3 regions of the Enterococcus sp. PLH-Efm8 genome follow, and region 3 is predicted to be linked to each of the others. Evidence: predicted binding sites of a transcription regulator. Region 3 holds the regulator's gene; each other region holds the start of a gene.
What was found. Region 3 encodes LexA, which represses DNA repair genes until DNA is damaged. Its sites were predicted from a motif close to CNAACANNTGTTNG; they were not measured.

Region 1 (6,498 bases), 580 kb from region 3:
TTATCACCACTTACTTATGAAAAAATTCAAATGATTGCAGACTTGGTTGTCCAAGAAATCAAAAGCCGGTTTGCTGAAAATGTCAAAATCTATGAGATTCAAAACATCGTGGAACATATATTACTAGAAAAAAACGAATATGAATTAGCAGAAGAGTACATCAATTATCGTACCAAACGAGATTTTGCTCGCAGTAAAGCAACAGATATCAACTTTTCGATTGAAAAGCTAATCAACAAGGACCAAACTGTCGTGAACGAAAACGCAAATAAAGACAGTAATGTTTTCAATACACAGCGAGATCTGACAGCCGGGATCGTTGGAAAATCAATCGGACTGAAAATGTTGCCACCACATATAGCAAATGCGCATCAAAAAGGCGATATCCATTACCATGATTTGGATTATCATCCTTATACACCGATGACGAATTGCTGCTTGATTGATTTCAAAGGCATGCTGAACAATGGGTTCAAAATCGGCAATGCCGAAGTCGAATCGCCAAAATCTATCCAGACCGCCACAGCACAAATCTCACAGATTATTGCCAATGTAGCGTCAAGTCAATATGGTGGCTGTTCTGCCGACCGAACAGATGAATTGCTTGCTCCTTTTGCAGAATTGAACTATAAAAAACATCTAAAAGACGCGGAAGAATGGATCGATTCGCCAGAACGCCAAAAAGAATATGCAAAAGCAAAAACCAAAAAAGATATCTTCGATGCTATGCAAAGTTTGGAATATGAAATCAATACCTTATTTACTTCAAATGGACAAACTCCTTTCACTTCATTAGGATTTGGACTAGGAGAAAACTGGTTTGAAAGAGAAATTCAAAAAGCAATTTTACAGATTCGAATCAATGGATTAGGGAGTGAAAAGCGGACAGCTATCTTCCCTAAACTGATCTTCACTTTGAAAAAAGGTGTGAACTTAAACCCTGAAGATCCTAATTACGACATCAAACAACTAGCATTGGAATGTGCAACGAAAAGAATGTATCCTGATATTCTGAATTACGATAAAATCGTTGAATTAACTGGAAGTTTCAAAGTACCTATGGGCTGTCGTTCATTCTTGCAAGGGTGGAAAGACGAAAATGGTCAAGAAGTAAATGTCGGACGAATGAATTTAGGTGTTGTTACATTGAATTTGCCAAGAATCGCGATCGAATCAAAAGGAGATCAGAATAAATTCTGGCAGTTACTGTCTGACCGCTTAGAAATCATGAAAGATGCGCTTCTCTATCGTGTAGAACGTTGTAAAGAAGCCATTCCAGCAAATGCGCCAATTTTATATATGTATGGTGCTTTCGGGAAACGTCTTTCACGTACCGATTCTGTCAATGAATTATTCAAAAACCGTCGAGCTACTGTATCGTTAGGCTACATTGGATTGTATGAAGTTGCTTCAGCTTTCTTCGGTGGCGAATGGGAAACAAACCCAGAAGCAAAAGCTTTCACACTTGATATCGTCAAAGAATTAAAAGCTAATGCAGATGCATGGGGGGATGAATATGGTTATCATTTCAGTGTCTATTCAACTCCAAGTGAAAGTCTAACTGACCGTTTCTGCCGTTTGGATACAGAAAAATTCGGCATCATCGAAAATATCACAGATAAAGAATATTATACAAACAGTTTCCACTATGATGTGCGTAAAAACCCAACGCCATTTGAAAAATTGGAATTTGAGAAGGATTATCCAAAATATTGTTCAGGTGGATTCATCCACTACTGTGAATACCCTATGCTCCAACAAAATCCGAAAGCTTTAGAAGCTGTATGGGATTTTGCATATGACAAAATCGGGTATCTTGGTACGAATACGCCAATCGATCATTGCTATCAATGTGGTTTCGAAGGTGATTTCAAACCGACAGAACGAGGGTTCGAATGTCCAGAATGTGGAAATCATGATCCAAAAACATGTGATGTAGTCAAACGTACTTGTGGCTATTTAGGAAATCCGCAAGCTCGTCCGATGGTACATGGCCGCCATAAAGAAATTTCCTCACGTGTGAAACACATGAAATGAGGTTGTGAAAAAGCTGTCCTGCATCAAGTAATAAGAATAGCTAAACAAAAATAGTTCCTCATATTTTTCGTTTAGTTGGGCTTATTACTGCAGATGCAAGCTTTTGAACACCGTTTATTCAGAATAAGAGGCTATGACAAGTCTTTTTTCACCACCCTCTTTCGATGGCTTTGTATCTTTGAACGCCCTCTATCAAAATAAGAACAAGCTTTCTTGAACAATGGATTTAGGTCAGTTTGTTCTTATTTATGTGGTCGAGTAGATTTTATCTTCAATAGCTATATCTTTGAACCTTAAATGAAAGAAGTTTTTTTATGAGAAATCCAAAACCAAAAGAATGGTTAGCAAAAGACTACAGCCAAAACTATATTGCTGACTACAAACCGTTTAATTTTGTCGATGGTGAAGGTGTCCGCAACAGTCTTTACGTTAGTGGCTGCTTATTTGCCTGCGAAGGCTGCTTCAACAAAGCTGCACAAAATTTCCGATATGGCAAACCATTCACACCTGAATTAGAAGAACAAATCATCGCTGACTTGCGCAACGATTACGTGCAAGGATTAACTTTACTTGGTGGCGAACCTTTTTTGAATACAGATGTTTGTCTGCAAGTCGTACGACGTATCCGAAAAGAGTTCGGTACGACAAAAGATATCTGGTCATGGACAGGCTATACCTTTGATGAATTGCTACAAGATTCAGAAGATAAATTAGAACTCCTTTCGCAAATCGATATCCTTGTTGACGGACGCTTTGAATTAAGCAAACGTGACCTAAAACTACAATTTCGCGGAAGTAGCAACCAGCGGATCATTGACGTCCAAAAATCTTTAGAATCCAATCAAGTTGTGATTTGGGAAAAATGTACGGATGCAACAGAAACCTATGAACAAATCAAAAAGCAAGACTTGATATAAAAACAGCTTTGGGAGAGAAAACGGATTTCCGGTTTCAACTCTCAAAGCTGTTTTTATATTTCTTGATTTTCCCATAATGGAAGGACGATGTTTTCATAAGTCATCGGGTCCAGATTCGTCAAAGTAATCCCTAACAATCGGATTCCTTTTTCTACTCCCAAGATTTCCTCCCATATAAGGCTTGCTTGATAAAAGAGTGCTTCTTTTTTATAGATATATTCTGGCAATGTCACTCTTTTGGTCACAGTAGAATAGTCCGTGTACCTGACCTTCAAAACTACTGTTTTCCCATGTTTTTGGACTCTTCTCAGTGCTTCTTCTACTTTTTCAGCTAGTTGGCGCAACTGAGTCAGCACTGCTTCTTCCGTTTGCAACGGCTGCCCATAAGTATGCTCTTTTCCCACAGATTTTCGCTCTCTTGTAACGTTTACTGGAGAATCATGGATTCCTCTGACTTTACGATAAAGAGAATAGCCCATTTTTCCAAAATTTCGAATCAACATCATTTCTGTGCATTCATATAGGTCTTTTCCTGTATAAATCCCTAGCTCATGCATTCTAGGTACAGTTTTCTTCCCTACCCCATGAAATTTTTCAATTGGCAAAGCTTTTAAAAATGGCACAGCGTCTTGAGGGGCAACTACCGTGATTCCTCTAGGTTTTTGATAGTCTGATGCTAATTTGGCCAAAAACTTATTGTAACTTACTCCCGCAGAACATGTTAGCTGGACACTCTCCCAAATATCTGCTTGGATCATTCGGGCGATTTTGATGGCTGACTTGCAATTGATTTTATTTTCGGTCACATCAAGATACGCTTCATCGATACTAACTGGTTCCACAATATCTGTATAACGATAGAATACTTCCCGTACTTGTTTGGAAATATCGCTGTATTTATGATGGTCGCCAGGCTTAAAGATGGCTTGCGGACAAAGCTCATACGCTTTTTGTGCACTCATTGCTGAATGAATTCCGAATTTTCTTGCTTCATAATTTGCTGTAGTCACTACTCCACGCCCACCAGTGTCACTGGGGTGTCTGGCAATTACTAATGGATGTCCGCGAAACTCAGGATGATCTCGTTCTTCAACCGAAGCGAAAAAAGCATCCATATCAATATGAATGATTTTTCTTGATGTATCATTATGTAAAGGAAATTGCAGCTCCATCATCCTCACCTCTTATTCATTATACAAGAACATTCGTTCGCGTTCAAGAGATTTGAAAAGTTAGTAGCTGATTTCCTCATTAGTCTTTCATTATAGACAACTTATACTATCTCAGTCTAATTCATGGTACTGACGGTAGACTTCTTGTTTTTTCAGCCCATTTTTCAGCGCTACTGCTTTGATAGCAGCATTTGGTTTTTCGCCTGAAGCGATCTTTGCTTCTACTTGTTCCTTTAACGTTCCCAACTCTTCATCAACTTCCGTCACTGGCATTTCGAACAAATTCCCTTCTACAAGCAGACAACATTCACCCTTTACTGGATGTTCTTCGATATAAGCGAGTAGCTCTTCCGTACTTCCTCTAAGGTATTCTTCATGGACCTTTGTCAATTCCCGACACAAAACGACTTGGCGATTTCCAAAAATTTCTAAGAAATTCGTCAATGTAGCAGTGATCCGATAAGGTGACTCATAAAAAATCAGCGTAACTGTCTGTTCTTTTAGCTTTTTCAATGTTTCTTTCTGTTCTTTTTTCTTACGTGGAAGGAAGCCATAAAATAAAAATGGTTGAGGCACTAGCCCTGAAGCAATCAAAGCCGTCATCCCAGCTGTAGGTCCTGGGATAGAGATCACAGAAATCCCTTCTTTTATGCAGGCTAAAACTAGCTCATGTCCAGGATCGCTGATGGAAGGCATTCCTGCGTCACTGACTTGAGCAATCGTTTTTCCTTCTTTTAACAAAGCAATCAATTGAGGGACACGTTCTTTATAATTATGTTCATGTAAACTTTTTTGGGGTGTATGGATTTCAAAATGATTCAATAACTTTTGTGTATTACGCGTATCCTCACTTGCGATAAGATCGGATTCTTGCAGCATACGAACACTTCTGTAGCTCATATCTTCTAAATTTCCAATTGGCGTCGGTACAAGATATAAATCCCCATATACCGGATTTCCCTTGAAACTTTTTTGATTATACATCTGTCACAATCTCCTTAATAAAAAGACTGGAGCAGTATTTCTCCGCTCCAGTCTCCTCTTGTTATTGGTCATCGACCGCTTTCGCGATAGATCACTTCTAGACAAAACGCACAAGGCTCGTCATTGTCCCTTCTTGATCCATATAAATCGTAGCAGACATGGAATCCTTCTTCATAAATTTTTTCAAGATTCATACGAGACTTAGAAAGTTCCTGCTTCACATTTTCAGCTGGAGCTTGTGCAACTTGGTTCAATTCCCGCAGGTGTTCCCGCAGACGTTGATTTTCCATCTCCAAAGTTGTATTTTTTTCTACGATCTCATGCAAAGCATGCTTCATTTCAACAAGTTCTGTTAATGTATTTCTCAACTCTGATTCTAATTGATTCAATCCGTCGTATAATGATCTCTTATCCATTCATCTCACCTACTTGGATAAATTCTTTCAATTCATCCCATTCATATTCGACAGGATTTTCCCGTCCAGTCAGCCGAATACTAACGATACGGCTAAGCAGATTCAACCCTACGACTTTCCCTTTACCATCAGGTGTAGCAATTACTTTTCCAAAGTCAGGGAGTTCTTTTTTCGCTGTCTCGTATTCTTCGCTCTCATATTGCAGACAGCACATCAAGCGTCCGCATAAACCGGAAATTTTTGTTGGATTCAAAGATAAACTTTGATCTTTTGCCATTTTGATTGATACAGGCACGAAATCGCCTAAAAAAGAAGAACAGCATAATGGACGCCCACATGGACCAATTCCGCCTATTATCTTTGCTTCATCGCGGACACCAATTTGTCGAAGCTCAATACGAGTACGAAATACAGCGGCCAGATCTTTTACCAATTCTCTAAAGTCAATTCGCCCGTCCGCTGTGAAAGAAAAAATCAATTTATTTCGATCAAATGTGTATTCGGCTTTGACCATTTTCATTTCCAACTCACGCAACTGCACTTTTTCTTTTGCGATTTTCAATGCATCATAAGCATCTTTTTTGTTTTTTTTGTCTTTTTCTAATTCAGCTTGTGACGCTTTATGCAAGATCGGACGGATAGCTTCAGGAAGGTCATTGGGATCAATCTCTTTTTTAGGAAGGACAACAGTAGCAATATGTAAGGATTGCTGAGATTCGACTAATACCTTGTCACTATAAACATATTCAGAGTCTCCTGGTGCAAAATAATAGATATGACCTGCATCTCTATATCGGACACCTACTACTTCTACCATTTCCATCCTCCTTGATCATCATCCTTTGCGGCAAGCTAAAAAATCGTATGCAAAACGAACTGTTCCGCAACAGCCTGAAAACTGACATTGCTGCGTAGTTTCTGCTCTGCGATCAATATCCGTTCAATTATCTGGTTTATCTGTTTCACTTTGCC
Region 2 (6,498 bases), 1.1 Mb from region 3:
CGTTCCTGTTCCCCTGCTGGTGAAAGGATTGTTATTTTTTCAATTTGTTCTACAGGAACCATCCGGATCTGCTGCTCTTCGTTTTGTAGGCGGATCATCACTCGGTCTTTTTCGACCGTTTTTGTCGCCACCCAGCCTGAGATCGTTTCATACTTGCTACTCAAACGATTTGCTCTTACTTGTAAGATAACTAGACTATGTTCAGTAGCAGCTTTTTGCAGCTCAAGAATAAACTTTCCTTGCAATCGTACATTCTTAGCATGTTCTTCAGTGTCATTTACAAAAGAATCAAAAAGTTGATACGAAGTATGAGTAACTAACTTCGTAAGCTTCTTCATTGGCGATACTGTCTCTTCGTTCATCGAATGCACTCCTCCTTTAGCTAAGAAAGTGTTACTTAATTAATTTTATTTTACCTAACATTTTACAAAAAAACAAGGAAATGCTCTAACATCGCCTTAAAAAGAAAGCGTTAACTTTACAAATTGTTTGTTATTTTATTTTCATCAATCCAAATATTCCACCAATGATTCAGGCCTTCTGTGATCAAGTGATATGTCTCATCAAAGTTATTGGTATAGTATGGGTCGGGAACATTTTCTTTTTCTTTTCCAGGAATGCTACTTAAAAACAAATGGATTTTCCCCTGCGCTGAGCGTGGTGCTCTTCGTTTCAGTTCTTCTACATTTTCTTGATCCATGCCAATGATCCAATCAAAAGTTTCAAAATCGTGGGGTGTGATTTGCCGAGCAACCATATTCGTCATATCTACTTTTTCTTGGTTTAATATTTTTTTCGTTCCAGGGTGCGGTGTCTTTCCAACTTCATACGTGCTTGTAGCAGCAGAATCCACAAAAAATTCTGCTTCCCTTCCTTCTAATGCTATTCGTTTTCTCAGCAAGCCTTCTGCCATCGGTGAACGGCAAATATTTCCCAAACAAACAAATAAAATTTTTGTCATTTCCCCATCTCCTTTTAGCGATTATTGCTTTTCCAACAAAAAATTTTTCTATTACTGTTCTTCCAACTCTTCTTTTGCATAAAGACGATAAGAATATAATTCCGTATCCTTGGCTAAACGGAAAAGCTGCATAGCGATTTCCATCGGTGTTTCTTCATATTCATTCGTGATCCAATTGACTAATACACCACTGCAACCGTAAGAAAAAAAACGAGCATAAAATAGTTTGTCTCTTGCAGAAAGTTGTCTTTCTTCATCCATTTGTTCAAAAATCTTGATAAATGATTTTTGGATCAGTTGAGAAAACTCTTTTTGTAAAATTTCTGGGTCAGAAAGCACAGTATTTGCATAAAATTCTTTCTTCTCAGCAATTGCTTTCAGCATTTTCAATGCTTGCTCTTCCCAATTATCAAGTGAAAGACATTGTGGATCTAAATAATGCAATGCATCCTCACAATAGACCCAACGAAGCAAATCGTATTTATCTGTAAAATGATAATAAAATGTTTGTCGATTGATTTTTGCTTCGTTTGCGATTTTTTGGACGCTGATTTTTCGAAAAGATTGCGTTTGGCACAAATCAATCAATACGTTTTTGATCAATTGTTTCGTACGTGTTGTATCACTCATTCATTTTCCTCCAATCTAAAAGCAAAAATCATATATGATAGTCGTAACCAAAATGTTCATAGGCATAAGCAGTAGCAATTCGCCCTCTAGGTGTACGCTTTAAAAATCCTTTTTGGATCAGATACGGTTCATACATATCTTCTACCGTCTCACGCTCTTCTCCTATGTTTACTGAAAGCGTACTTAACCCTACTGGTCCGCCGCCATATAACTCGATCATTGTTCGCAACAATTTCTGGTCAACATAATCCAATCCAGCCTGATCGACCTGTAGCAAAGTAAGTGCCTGATCCGCTATAGGACGATCGATTTTCCCGTCTCCTTGGACTTGCGCAAAATCACGAACCCGTTTGAGCAAGCGATTAGCGATTCTAGGCGTTCCTCGTGATCGGCGAGCAATTTCCAATGCCCCTTCTTCAATGATCTCTGTTTGAAAAATATCCGAAGAACGTAAAACGATCTCCTGCAGATCCTGTTCGTCATAATATTCCATATGAGAAATGATGCCAAATCGATCTCGTAAAGGTGCAGAAAGCATACCTGCCCGTGTCGTCGCGCCAATCAAAGTAAAGGGAGGAAGAGGGAAATGAACCGGATGTGCGGTTGGCCCTTGTCCTACCATGATATCTACATAGAAATCTTCCATAGCTGAATAAAGCATCTCTTCTACCACTCTAGGTAATCGATGGATCTCATCGATAAACAGGACATCCCCTGCTTCCAGTTCATTCAAGATTGCTACTAAGTCACCCGGACGTTCGATAGCAGGGCCACTCGTCGTACGAATATTTACGGTCATCTCATTAGCAATGACCATGGCCATCGTCGTTTTTCCTAATCCAGGAGGCCCGTACAACAGAACATGATCTAAAGGTTCTTCCCGATTTCTGGCAGCTTCGATGTAAATCTGAAGTTCTTGTTTGACTTTTCTCTGTCCGATATATTGAGAAAGCAGCTGTGGTCGAAGAGATTTTTCCAAACTCAGTTCATTTTCGCCAGATTCTGGTGATAACAAGTATTCATCTGTCATTTGGTCTCCTCCTTATTTTTTCATCATTAGCTTGAGTGCTTGGCGTAGATACTCATCCGTTGTCTGATTATCTACTTCTTTTAATTGTTTTTCTACACGTTTGATTTCTCGATCACTGTAACCAAGAGCCGAGAGAGCTTCCATTGCTTCAGATAGAGCTGTAGCGTCTTTTGTGTTTGCTTCATCAAATAGACTAAAAGGTGTATCGATACTCAGCTCACCGAATTTTCCTTTTAGATCCAAGATCATTTGTTGTGCTGTCTTTTTCCCTACTCCTGGAAATTTCGTCAAATAAGTGACATCACTGGATTCTACTGCTTGAATCAAACCGGAGTGGTCTTCGCTTGCCATGATTGCAAGGGCACTTTTCGGACCGATTCCTGAAACACTTACTAATCGCAAAAACAGTTGCTTTTCTTCTAGCGAATCAAATCCATACAGAAGATGCGCATCTTCACGTATTACCTGATGGACATAAATTTTTATTTTTTGATTTAGTTTGCTACTGTAGCGGTAAGGATTTCCTAGTGCGATCTGGTAGCCGATACCATTGGTTTCTACTACTATGTAATAGGGGTTGATAAAGGTAACCACACCTGTCAGATATTCATACATATTCTAGTCCTCTTTCTTTTGCACACATACGTTCCCTTTATTGTAGCACATTTCACCTTGTGAAAAAAGGAGTCTAGGGAGCGTTTCTTTCAAATAGCAATCGCTTGAATAAAAAAAGAGCGGACGATCGAGTAAATCCCCGTATTGTACCGCTCTTTGTGTATTTCCATTATTCTACAAGTGATTTGAATTCCCCATAACCTAATTCATCCATCTTTTCATATGGAATGAATTTCAGTGAGGCAGAATTGATGCAGTAACGTAGACCACCTTGATCTACTGGTCCATCGGTAAACACATGTCCGAGATGAGAATCTGCTTCTTTGCTTCGAACTTCTATTCGATGCATGCCATGAGAAAAATCGGCTTTTTCGCGCACTTGTCTTTTCGTTATTGGTTTGCTGAATGATGGCCAGCCACAACCTGCATCATATTTTTCTGCAGAGCTGAATAACGGTTCACCGCTGACGATATCTACATAGATCCCCTTTTCGTAAAAATCATCATATTTCCCGCTAAATGGTCGTTCTGTTGCATTTTCTTGTGTGACTGCATAAGCCATGGGTGATAACTTTTCTTTCAGTTCTTCTTTTTCTGGTCTTATTGGTTTATCCATTAAAAATGCCCCCTTTGTGATCCTATCATAGCGCCAAAGTGGACAGATGCCAACAATTTGCTTTCTTTTGAACTATTTACACTTTTCGGCGTCGGGCAAACTCAACGAAACGGAATTTATCTAATCGGTGAACCGACTCAGAATACTCGAAACAGCGGGTATCTTCCAGATGAACGAGGCTTCTGACTACTACTGCATAAGTGTCATCGTGAAGATCCATCGCTGTTTTCATGATTTCCGTTACTTCTTCTACTGTGATCTCCTTTTGCGCGTAAGCAATCGTCAAAGAAAGCTCATTTTCAAAATATTCATAGATCGATCCTTGTGCTTGTGCTGGAGTTAAAATAGGAACGATTTCCTTTAATAGATAATCGGTGTCTAATATAACTACTTCGCCATTGATTTTTCTTTCGCGTATCAAATGCCAAACAGGCGCACCGATCTCCCAGCCAGTGATCTCGTTCAATGCTTTTGTCACTTCTGTTTCTTCTAACGTATGGATGATCGTTTCACTTGGAATACGTTGGGTCTCCTGTAGCTCTTTATAGCTAGTCAATCCAGAAATAGGAAAGTCGAAGCGATTCCGATCCAGTACGATCGAACCTTTTCCTTGTTTTTTTTGAATATAACCTTCCGTAGTCAAAAGATTCAGCGCTTTTCTAATTGTTTCTCGTGAAACACCATAAATTTTGATCAATTGGTTCTCACTGGGTAAAAGCGAATGCGGAGGATATTCTTTCGCTAAAATTTTCTGTTCCAAATCTAAAAAAATTTCATTGAACTTATTCATGTTTTTTCCCTCACTCGTTCTTCCATCATTTCTTCACTATACTACAGCTCTTTTTGTATTTCAATGTTCCTATTTTTAAGAAAAGCTTATTTTAAGCTTTTTAAAACGATATCATTTTCTCTCGTACTTTTTAATAAAACGCTTGCAATTCTCTCCGAAAAAAAGTATAGTAAATGAAGAAACAACTTGCATAGACAAGTTAAGAGAAAGGGGTTTATTGATATGGCAAAATATCAAGCAGATGCCGAGAAGCTGTTACATGATATCGGCGGAAAAGAAAATATTGCTGCAGTTAGTCATTGTGCGACTCGTATGCGTTTTGTCCTGAATGATCCAGGAAAAGCGGACGAAAAAGCGATCGAAGATATACCTAGCGTAAAAGGGATGTTCACGAATGCAGGACAGTTCCAAGTCATCATAGGAAACGATGTTTCTACTTTTTATAACGACTTCGTTGCAGTATCTGGAGTTGAAGGGGTTTCCAAAGAACAAGGAAAAGCAGCTGCAAAACAAAACCTTCATCCCGTTCAACGTGCTATTGCCGTTTTAGCAGAAATCTTTACACCACTGATTCCTGCAATCATTGTCGGTGGATTGATCCTTGGATTCAGAAATGTACTTGAAGGTATCCAGTTTGAAAGTCTTGGTGGAACAATCGTTGAACACTCGAAGTTTTGGAATGGTGTCAATGCCTTTTTGTGGTTACCCGGTGAAGCAATTTTCCATTTTCTTCCAGTAGGTATCACTTGGAGTATTGCAAAAAAGATGGGTACTACACAAATATTAGGAATCGTTTTAGGAATTACGTTAGTTTCTCCGCAATTATTAAATGCTTATAGTGTAGCTTCCACAGCCGCAGCAGATATTCCATTTTGGGATTTTGGTTTTGCTCAAGTCCAGATGATTGGTTATCAAGCGCAAGTTATTCCAGCCATGCTGGCAGGGTTTATGTTAGCGTATCTAGAAATCTTCTTCCGCAAATATATCCCTCAGTCGATCTCGATGATTTTTGTTCCATTGTTTTCATTGTTACCAACTGTTTTAGCTGCACACGTTATTTTAGGTCCTATCGGCTGGACAGTCGGAAGCTGGATCTCAAATATCGTAAATACTGGATTGACGTCTTCTATCAGCTGGTTGTTTAGTGCCGTATTCGGATTCCTGTATGCTCCTTTAGTGATTACTGGTCTCCACCATATGACCAATGCCATCGATATGCAGCTGATTGCAGATTTCGGATCAACGAATTTATGGCCGATGATTGCTTTATCAAATATCGCCCAAGGCTCTGCAGTCTTAGCCATCATCTTCTTACATCGTGGGAATAAAAAAGAAGAACAAATCTCGATTCCAGCAATGATTTCTTGTTACTTAGGCGTAACTGAACCTGCTATGTTCGGAATCAATTTGAAATACGTCTATCCTTTCGTCGCTGCAATGGTCGGCTCTGGATTAGCTGGCATGTTTGCTAACTTGATGGGTGTTCGAGCTAACGCGATCGGAGTAGGCGGTTTGCCAGGAATACTAGCTATCCAAGCAGAAACATGGGTACCTTTCATCATCGCAATGATCATTGCTGTCATCATTCCATTTGGCTTGACGATCATCTTTAGACGTCAGGGAATTTTGAATAAGATTGATCCTGCTGTTCCTGAAAATGCTGCTGATGTACAACTTCAAACAGCAAATGGCGCAACAGCAACGCCACAGTCTTTCGAACCTGTTTCAGCAACTGGTACGGCAGTTGCAACAAAAGAAACATTATTCGCAGTCGCTGCAGGGACCATCAAGGAAATAACTGAAGTAAATGACCCAGTTTTCTCACAAAAAATGATGGGTGACGGTTATGCTGTCGA
Region 3 (6,498 bases):
TTGATTATTCGTTGTATAACTCTGAACAGGATTTTTCTTACTTTTGAAACGTGGAAATCCAACGGATTTATCCCGAAAAAAATTCTTGTATGCTTTATCTAAATTAAGTTGGGCATTGGCTAAAGCAAGGCTATCAATTTCTTTCAAAAACGGAAATTCTTTCTTGTATTTAGCTGGTGTCGGAAAAGTCATTTTTTTAGAAGAATCATTTTTAACTTCTTCATACGCCTTTTTTCGGTCATCAAGCATTAGATTGTAGACCTTACGGACACAACCAAAAGATTTGGCAAAGAAGATTTCTTGTTCCTCTGTTGGATAGATTCTGAATTTGTATGCTTTTAGTTGTTCCATAAAGTTCACCTACTTTCTATTTATGATTGTTTCCTTGATTTTGGATATACTTCTTAATCACATCAATTGGTGCGCCACCAGTTGTCAGAAGACAAAAACTTTTAGACCAGAACATTTCTTTCCAAAGAAATTGTTTGACTCTTGGAAAGTCACGTTTTATCAATCTTGAGCTGGCACTTTTATAGGCATTGATGAATTTTGTCAATTCTGTTTTAGGTTGAGCTTTGAACATAATATGAACGTGGTCTTTATCATGATTCCACTCCACTAAAGTAATGTGATACGATTCTGAAATTCTTTCAAAAGTAGTTTTGGCATAATCAGATATTTCATCATCAATCACTTGTCTACGATATTTCGTTACTAAAACAAGGTGGTAATAAAGAAGAAATACTGAATGATTATTTGTATCTAATTCCATGTTATATCAACTCATTTCTTGTATAGACTGATTGTAACATGGGACAAAATAAAAAGGCAATACGCCTTAGTTGTCGGTCTTCGAGTTACCAACGGTAACCCTCATACCGAACGGCATTCATCACCCACCTATAGAGGATGGGCGACTTCTGCCTAATTCTGTTAAAGGAGCAATCGCTTTTTTATTGATCACCATTTTTCTTTTAGGTCTATGGTGTCGGGCACTGCGGGTCTTCAGCTCTTGCATTCAAATTCCTCCTCAAAATAAAAAAACTTAATAAAAAGTTCTCTTCTTAAAACAAACTTAATTAATTAAATTATACTTTTAATTCTCAAGAAACACAAACTAATCCGAAGAATTCTTTGTTTTGTCATTTAAATGTAACATAGCCGAAAACGAAAAGTAATATTGATTTATTCTTCTAACACATAAAGAACAGCTGTCTCCAACTTGCAGACAGCTGTTCTTATCAGTCAAACAATTGCTTGGATCTATGATAGTTGATTGTACGTATTCACGACATTTTCTACTGTAAATCCAAATTCTTCTAAAATTTTAGTGCCAGGGGCAGATGCACCGAAATGATCGATTGTAATCGTTGCGCCCTCTGTTCCTACGTAGCGTTCCCAACCAAATGATGCAGCAGCTTCGATAGCCACACGTTTCTTCACTGATTTAGGAAGTACACTTTCTTTATATTCAGAAGATTGTTTTTCAAAGAGGTCAAAGCTTGGCATAGAAACAACAGAAACATCTTTGCCTTTTTCAGCCAATTCTTTTTGAGCTTTCACAGCCAAATCAACTTCAGAACCTGTTGCAATCAAAATACCTTCTGGTGTTTCTCCTTGTGATGGAGAAAGAACATACGCGCCTTTTTTCACCATTTCATCTGCTACTTCTTTTGTAGAAGGCAATACTGGAAGGTTTTGACGACTCAATACAAGGATAGTAGGCGCATCTGTTGTCTCCATCGCTACTTTCCAAGCAGCACGTGTTTCATTTCCGTCTGCCGGACGAATCACTTGAACACCAGGCATGCAGCGAACAGATGCTAGTTGTTCAATCGGTTCGTGCGTTGGTCCGTCTTCTCCGACAGCAACCGAGTCATGTGTTAAGACGTAAACAACAGGAGTATGTTGGATTGCTGCTAAACGAACTGCTGGTCTTAGATAATCGACAAAGACAAAGAATGTTCCACCGTAGATACGAGTTCCGCCATGAAGTTGGATACCATTCATAGCCGAAGCCATTGCAAATTCGCGGACACCGAACCAGATGTTGCGTCCTTCATAATGTTCAGGAGTGAAATCTTTATCTGCAGCCACCATTGTATTATTGGAACCTGACAAGTCCGCTGAACCACCCCAGAAGCTTGGTATAGCTTTCGATAATTCTTGGATGACTTCTTTACTTGAAACACGGCTTGCTTGACTGCTTCCAACTTCATAAGTTGGCAATTCTGCATCCCAGTTTTCTGGTAGTTTGCCATCAAAAGCATCTTCAAATTGTTGTGCTAATTCAGGATAAGCTTTTTTATAATTGGCAAACATTTCATTCCATGCATCTTCAGCTTTTTGTCCTTCTTCTATCATCGTTTGATGGAAGCGGGCAGCTACTTCTTCTGGAACAGTGAAATCTGGATACTCCCAACCATAAACTTCTTTAGCCATCTTGATGCCATCTTCACCAATAGGAGCACCATGAACAGCAGATGTTCCTTCTTTAGGAGCACCATAGCCGATGACTGTTTTTACTTCGATCAATGTTGGTTTGTCTGTTTCAGCTTTTGCTTCTTCAATCGCTTTAGAGATTGCTTCTAGGTCATTTCCGTCTTTCACTAAGATATGTTGCCAGCCATATGCTTCATAGCGAGCACCAACGTTTTCTGTGAAAGCTTTTGAAGTTGGACCGTCTAGTGAAATATCGTTTGAATCGTATAAAACGATCAATTTCCCTAGTTTCATATGACCTGCCATCGAACTTGCTTCTTGAGATACCCCTTCCATCAAGTCTCCGTCACCGCATATTGCATACGTATAGTGATCCATCACATTAAAGTTTTCTTTGTTATACGTTGCTGCAAGGTGCGCTTCTGCCATTGCCATACCGACAGCCATTGCAATCCCTTGTCCTAATGGCCCTGTAGTGGCTTCTACACCATCTGTGTGATGTACTTCAGGATGTCCTGGTGTTTTAGAATCCCATTGACGGAATTGTTTCAAATCATCGATTGTCACTTGATAGCCAGCTAAATGAAGCAAGCTATACAACATTGCTGACCCATGTCCTGCCGAAAGAACGAAACGGTCGCGGTCAGCCCAGTTTTTTGATGTCGTTGGATTTACTTTCAGGTGTTTTGTCCATAACGCATATGCCATAGGTGCTGCGCCCATCGGCAATCCAGGATGTCCTGAGTTTGCTTTTTGGACTGCTTCAATACTTAATGTACGAATTGTGTTAACGCCAAGTTGGTCAATTTTGTCAAACAAAATAACCCCTCCTATTAATTTAGGTTTTTTTTACCTTTATTTCTTACACTTTCATTCTATAAGATGTCACACGAAAAAGCAATCTTTTTCAGTATTTTTTACTAAAAGTTGTCATTTCGGTTGTGTAAGCCTTTTTTCTTTTGGATTTCTTTTAATTTTTCCGGGGTCACGTCATTGCCCTCAGGATCGACGACTTTCATTCCTTCGATATGATGACGCATACCGGAACGAAAAGCTTCCAAATACTCTTTGCGTAAGTTGATTTGTTCTTGTTCTTCGGCTTTTGAGAGACCATTTTCCTTCTTTTTACGTGCAAGTTCATTGATCCTCTCTATTTTTTCAGGTGACAGCATGCTCAGCCCTCCTTTTACTCTCCTTCATATTATATAAAAACTGAAAAAAAAACAACTAGATAAACTAAATAAAATACGAACATTCGTTTGATTTAGCGCTTTTTATATGGTACTATTTATTTATCAAGTGAAAGAAGGTGTACCTTGTGGCCCGACAAACTGAATCAAGACAAATCGAAGTCTTACGATATATCCATGAACAAGTAACCCAAAAAGGATACCCGCCGACTGTCCGTGAAATCGGGGAAGCTGTTCAGCTTTCTTCTACTTCTACTGTTCACGGTCATCTTGCACGGCTTGAAAAAAAAGGGTTTATCCAAAGAGATCCGACGAAACCTCGTGCAATCGAGTTGACAAAACAAGGTTTAGAAAAGATTGGGATTCGTCCAACAACTATTCCAGTACTTGGCGTCGTAACAGCTGGAGAACCCATTTTAGCAGTAGAGGATGCTTCAGACTTCTTTCCAATCCCTCCTAATCTTTCTTCCGAAGAAGGCAGTCTCTTTATGCTGACAATTCGTGGAGATAGTATGATCAATGCTGGGATCTTGGATGGTGACAACGTGATCGTTCGGAAGCAAGAAACTGCTCAAAATGGCGATATTGTCATTGCAATGACTGCCGAGGACGAAGCGACTTGCAAACGATTCTATAAAGAAAAAAACTTTTTCCGTCTGCAGCCTGAAAACGACTTGCTCGAACCAATCATCTTAGATCAAGTATCTATATTAGGACGAGTAGTAGGACTTTATCGTAGTCATATCTATTAATTGCTACTAATAAAAGAAAACTTTTTAAAAAGAGTTTGAGACGATGGTCTCAAACTCTTTTTTCGCCCGGGTTCTTCTTCTTTCAAATTTTTATCACTTCCCTCTTTACAAACCGAACAAATATTCGTATACTAAATATACGAACAATTGTTCGCATAAATTAACGAGGTGAGAATTCATGAAATCAATGAGACGTCTTGGCTTAGTATTAACTGTTTTGTTTTTAGGTATTATTATTGGTAATTTCGGCATACGTCCAGCTTTACTTGTGTTTGTTCCGTTATTTACTTTGTGGTTCATGTTGTGGGATGAAAAGAAGTACCGTCAATCTGAGCGGCGCAGAATTCATGAAGATCATTTCTATCATGAGCCCTACTACAGATCCAGGCAATCATAATAAGGATTGACTGCTAATTATTCAAAAGACAAGAAGTTAAACTTTTACGGGGGTGTGACAAAAATCGGTCACATCCTTTTTTCGAATAAACGGTGTTCTAAAGCCAGTTTTTCGGTATTAAGTCAAATTGCGGAAAAAGTGATTTTTTAAACTTCTACTGGTCTTTGCTTGTTTCCATTTATAAAAAAATAGCGACCCTCAAAAGTCAGATAGAGAATCTGACTTTTGAGGGTCGCTTTAAAATCGCTTCTTTAAGAATAACATCAAGAATAGCTTCTTTTTTCTGCTTAATATTCCATTAATGTAATGATGTCATATCCTTTGATTTTGTCGCGTCCATGGAGATCCATCAATTCGATCAAAAATGCGCAGCCTACGACTACACCGCCTAATTGTTCGATCAGTTCGATCGTCGCTTTGATTGTTCCTCCAGTAGCTAGCAAATCGTCACAAATCAGCACACGTTGACCTGGTTTAATGGCATCCTTATGCAATGTCAATGTATCTGTTCCATATTCTAATCCATAAGTCACTTCGATGGTTTCTCGAGGTAACTTCCCTTTTTTGCGGACTGGGGCAAAACCGACTCCTAACTCATAAGCAACAGGACATCCTACGATGAATCCACGGGCTTCTGGCCCAACTACCATATCAATTCGTTTTTCTTTTGCATAATTTACGATTTGCTTCGTAGCTTCCCGATAAGCGTCACCATCTGCCATCAGTGGGGAAATATCTCGAAACACAATTCCTTTTGACGGATAGTCGGGAATACTGGCAATATAATCTTTTAAATCCACTCTTTGTTTCCTCCTAGGTTGTTAACCATTTCTTTATGGTAGGAATATCGCTCAAAAGCAAAAATTCCTCAACTTTGATTTTATTGAGCCGCCGCTGGTATAATCTGCTCTCAGTCAAAGGATGACTTTCTGGGCTAGCGACTTTTTGTAAAACACCGTTCTCTATTGTAACAAATTTCAATTCAAAAAACACCTGTATCATAAAAATTAATAATTTTTCAGGGATACGCAAATATTGAGCTATTGCTTTTATTTTATGACGTATATCAATTCGTTCTTGAGAATGGATCAGTTTAAACAATTTTGCGTACTGTTCTCTTGTGCCTACCCCATTCAAATAGGCCTCATCAGGCGAAATCCCCATCAGATAAACACGATTGAATGAATAAGACCGAAAAACTTCTTTCAGATCCGCTAAATCATCTGGACAATCCATAATAACTAGAGAGTTCGGTTTTCTTTTTTCAATTATTGCCTTTACAGAATCTAGTCCTTCGAAAACAATCGCAGCTTCCTGGATAATCTCAGGCACGAATTTCAACGTAGAAGAATCAAATGCTAAATAAAGGCTACCTTCCGACGTTCGGCTCTGTTCACGGAAACGTTTTGCCCGCCAATCAAATACTTGCAGACCACCCACAGAAAAATCAGATACCATCAGCTGCGGTTTCTTACGCCCGTTCCATTCATTGATCGAAAGCTTTCCTACCACATCTACCTGATTATTCAGCAGTTCTTCTTCTTGAGTACCAAAACCAAAAGCGACCGCATCAAGCTGACTCGATGCATTGGAAAGGACAAATTTCAGATGCTGTTGGTTTGCTCCGATTCTTTTGATATTTTCTGCTTGGACTTGTCGAAATAAAAACTGAGGCAAAGGATTATCCGTACCAAATGGCGCCAATAGTTTCAGCTCA

Region 1: the regulator LexA is predicted to act here: its motif matches at 4,153-4,166, upstream of dinB (DNA polymerase IV).
Region 2: the regulator LexA is predicted to act here: its motif matches at 3,258-3,271, upstream of ruvA (Holliday junction branch migration protein RuvA).

The regions. Positions count from the first base shown of each region.
Region 1 is NZ_CP172568.1:683,227-689,724, reverse strand. Features, by position in the region: gene nrdD (anaerobic ribonucleoside-triphosphate reductase) at 1-2,037, shown strand, start outside; gene nrdG (anaerobic ribonucleoside-triphosphate reductase activating protein) at 2,352-2,954, shown strand; gene dinB (DNA polymerase IV) at 3,008-4,129, opposite strand; gene rsmI (16S rRNA (cytidine(1402)-2'-O)-methyltransferase) at 4,238-5,110, opposite strand; gene ACIFUW_RS03265 (DNA replication initiation control protein YabA) at 5,179-5,526, opposite strand; gene ACIFUW_RS03260 (PSP1 domain-containing protein) at 5,519-6,343, opposite strand; gene holB (DNA polymerase III subunit delta') at 6,379-6,498, opposite strand, start outside.
Region 2 is NZ_CP172568.1:132,718-139,215, reverse strand. Features, by position in the region: gene ACIFUW_RS00715 (hypothetical protein) at 1-362, opposite strand, end outside; gene ACIFUW_RS00710 (low molecular weight protein-tyrosine-phosphatase) at 479-961, opposite strand; gene ACIFUW_RS00705 (TetR/AcrR family transcriptional regulator) at 1,013-1,591, opposite strand; gene ruvB (Holliday junction branch migration DNA helicase RuvB) at 1,620-2,621, opposite strand; gene ruvA (Holliday junction branch migration protein RuvA) at 2,634-3,236, opposite strand; gene msrB (peptide-methionine (R)-S-oxide reductase MsrB) at 3,406-3,852, opposite strand; gene treR (trehalose operon repressor) at 3,929-4,642, opposite strand; gene treP (PTS system trehalose-specific EIIBC component) at 4,865-6,498, shown strand, end outside.
Region 3 is NZ_CP172568.1:1,266,134-1,272,631, reverse strand. Features, by position in the region: gene tnpB (IS200/IS605 family element RNA-guided endonuclease TnpB) at 1-351, opposite strand, end outside; gene tnpA (IS200/IS605-like element ISEfa4 family transposase) at 368-772, opposite strand; partial or broken gene ACIFUW_RS06335 (glucosaminidase domain-containing protein) at 935-1,018, opposite strand; gene tkt (transketolase) at 1,264-3,261, opposite strand; gene ACIFUW_RS06325 (DUF896 family protein) at 3,363-3,614, opposite strand; gene lexA (transcriptional repressor LexA) at 3,761-4,384, shown strand; gene ACIFUW_RS06315 (hypothetical protein) at 4,563-4,781, shown strand; gene ACIFUW_RS06310 (adenine phosphoribosyltransferase) at 5,069-5,581, opposite strand; gene recJ (single-stranded-DNA-specific exonuclease RecJ) at 5,595-6,498, opposite strand, start outside.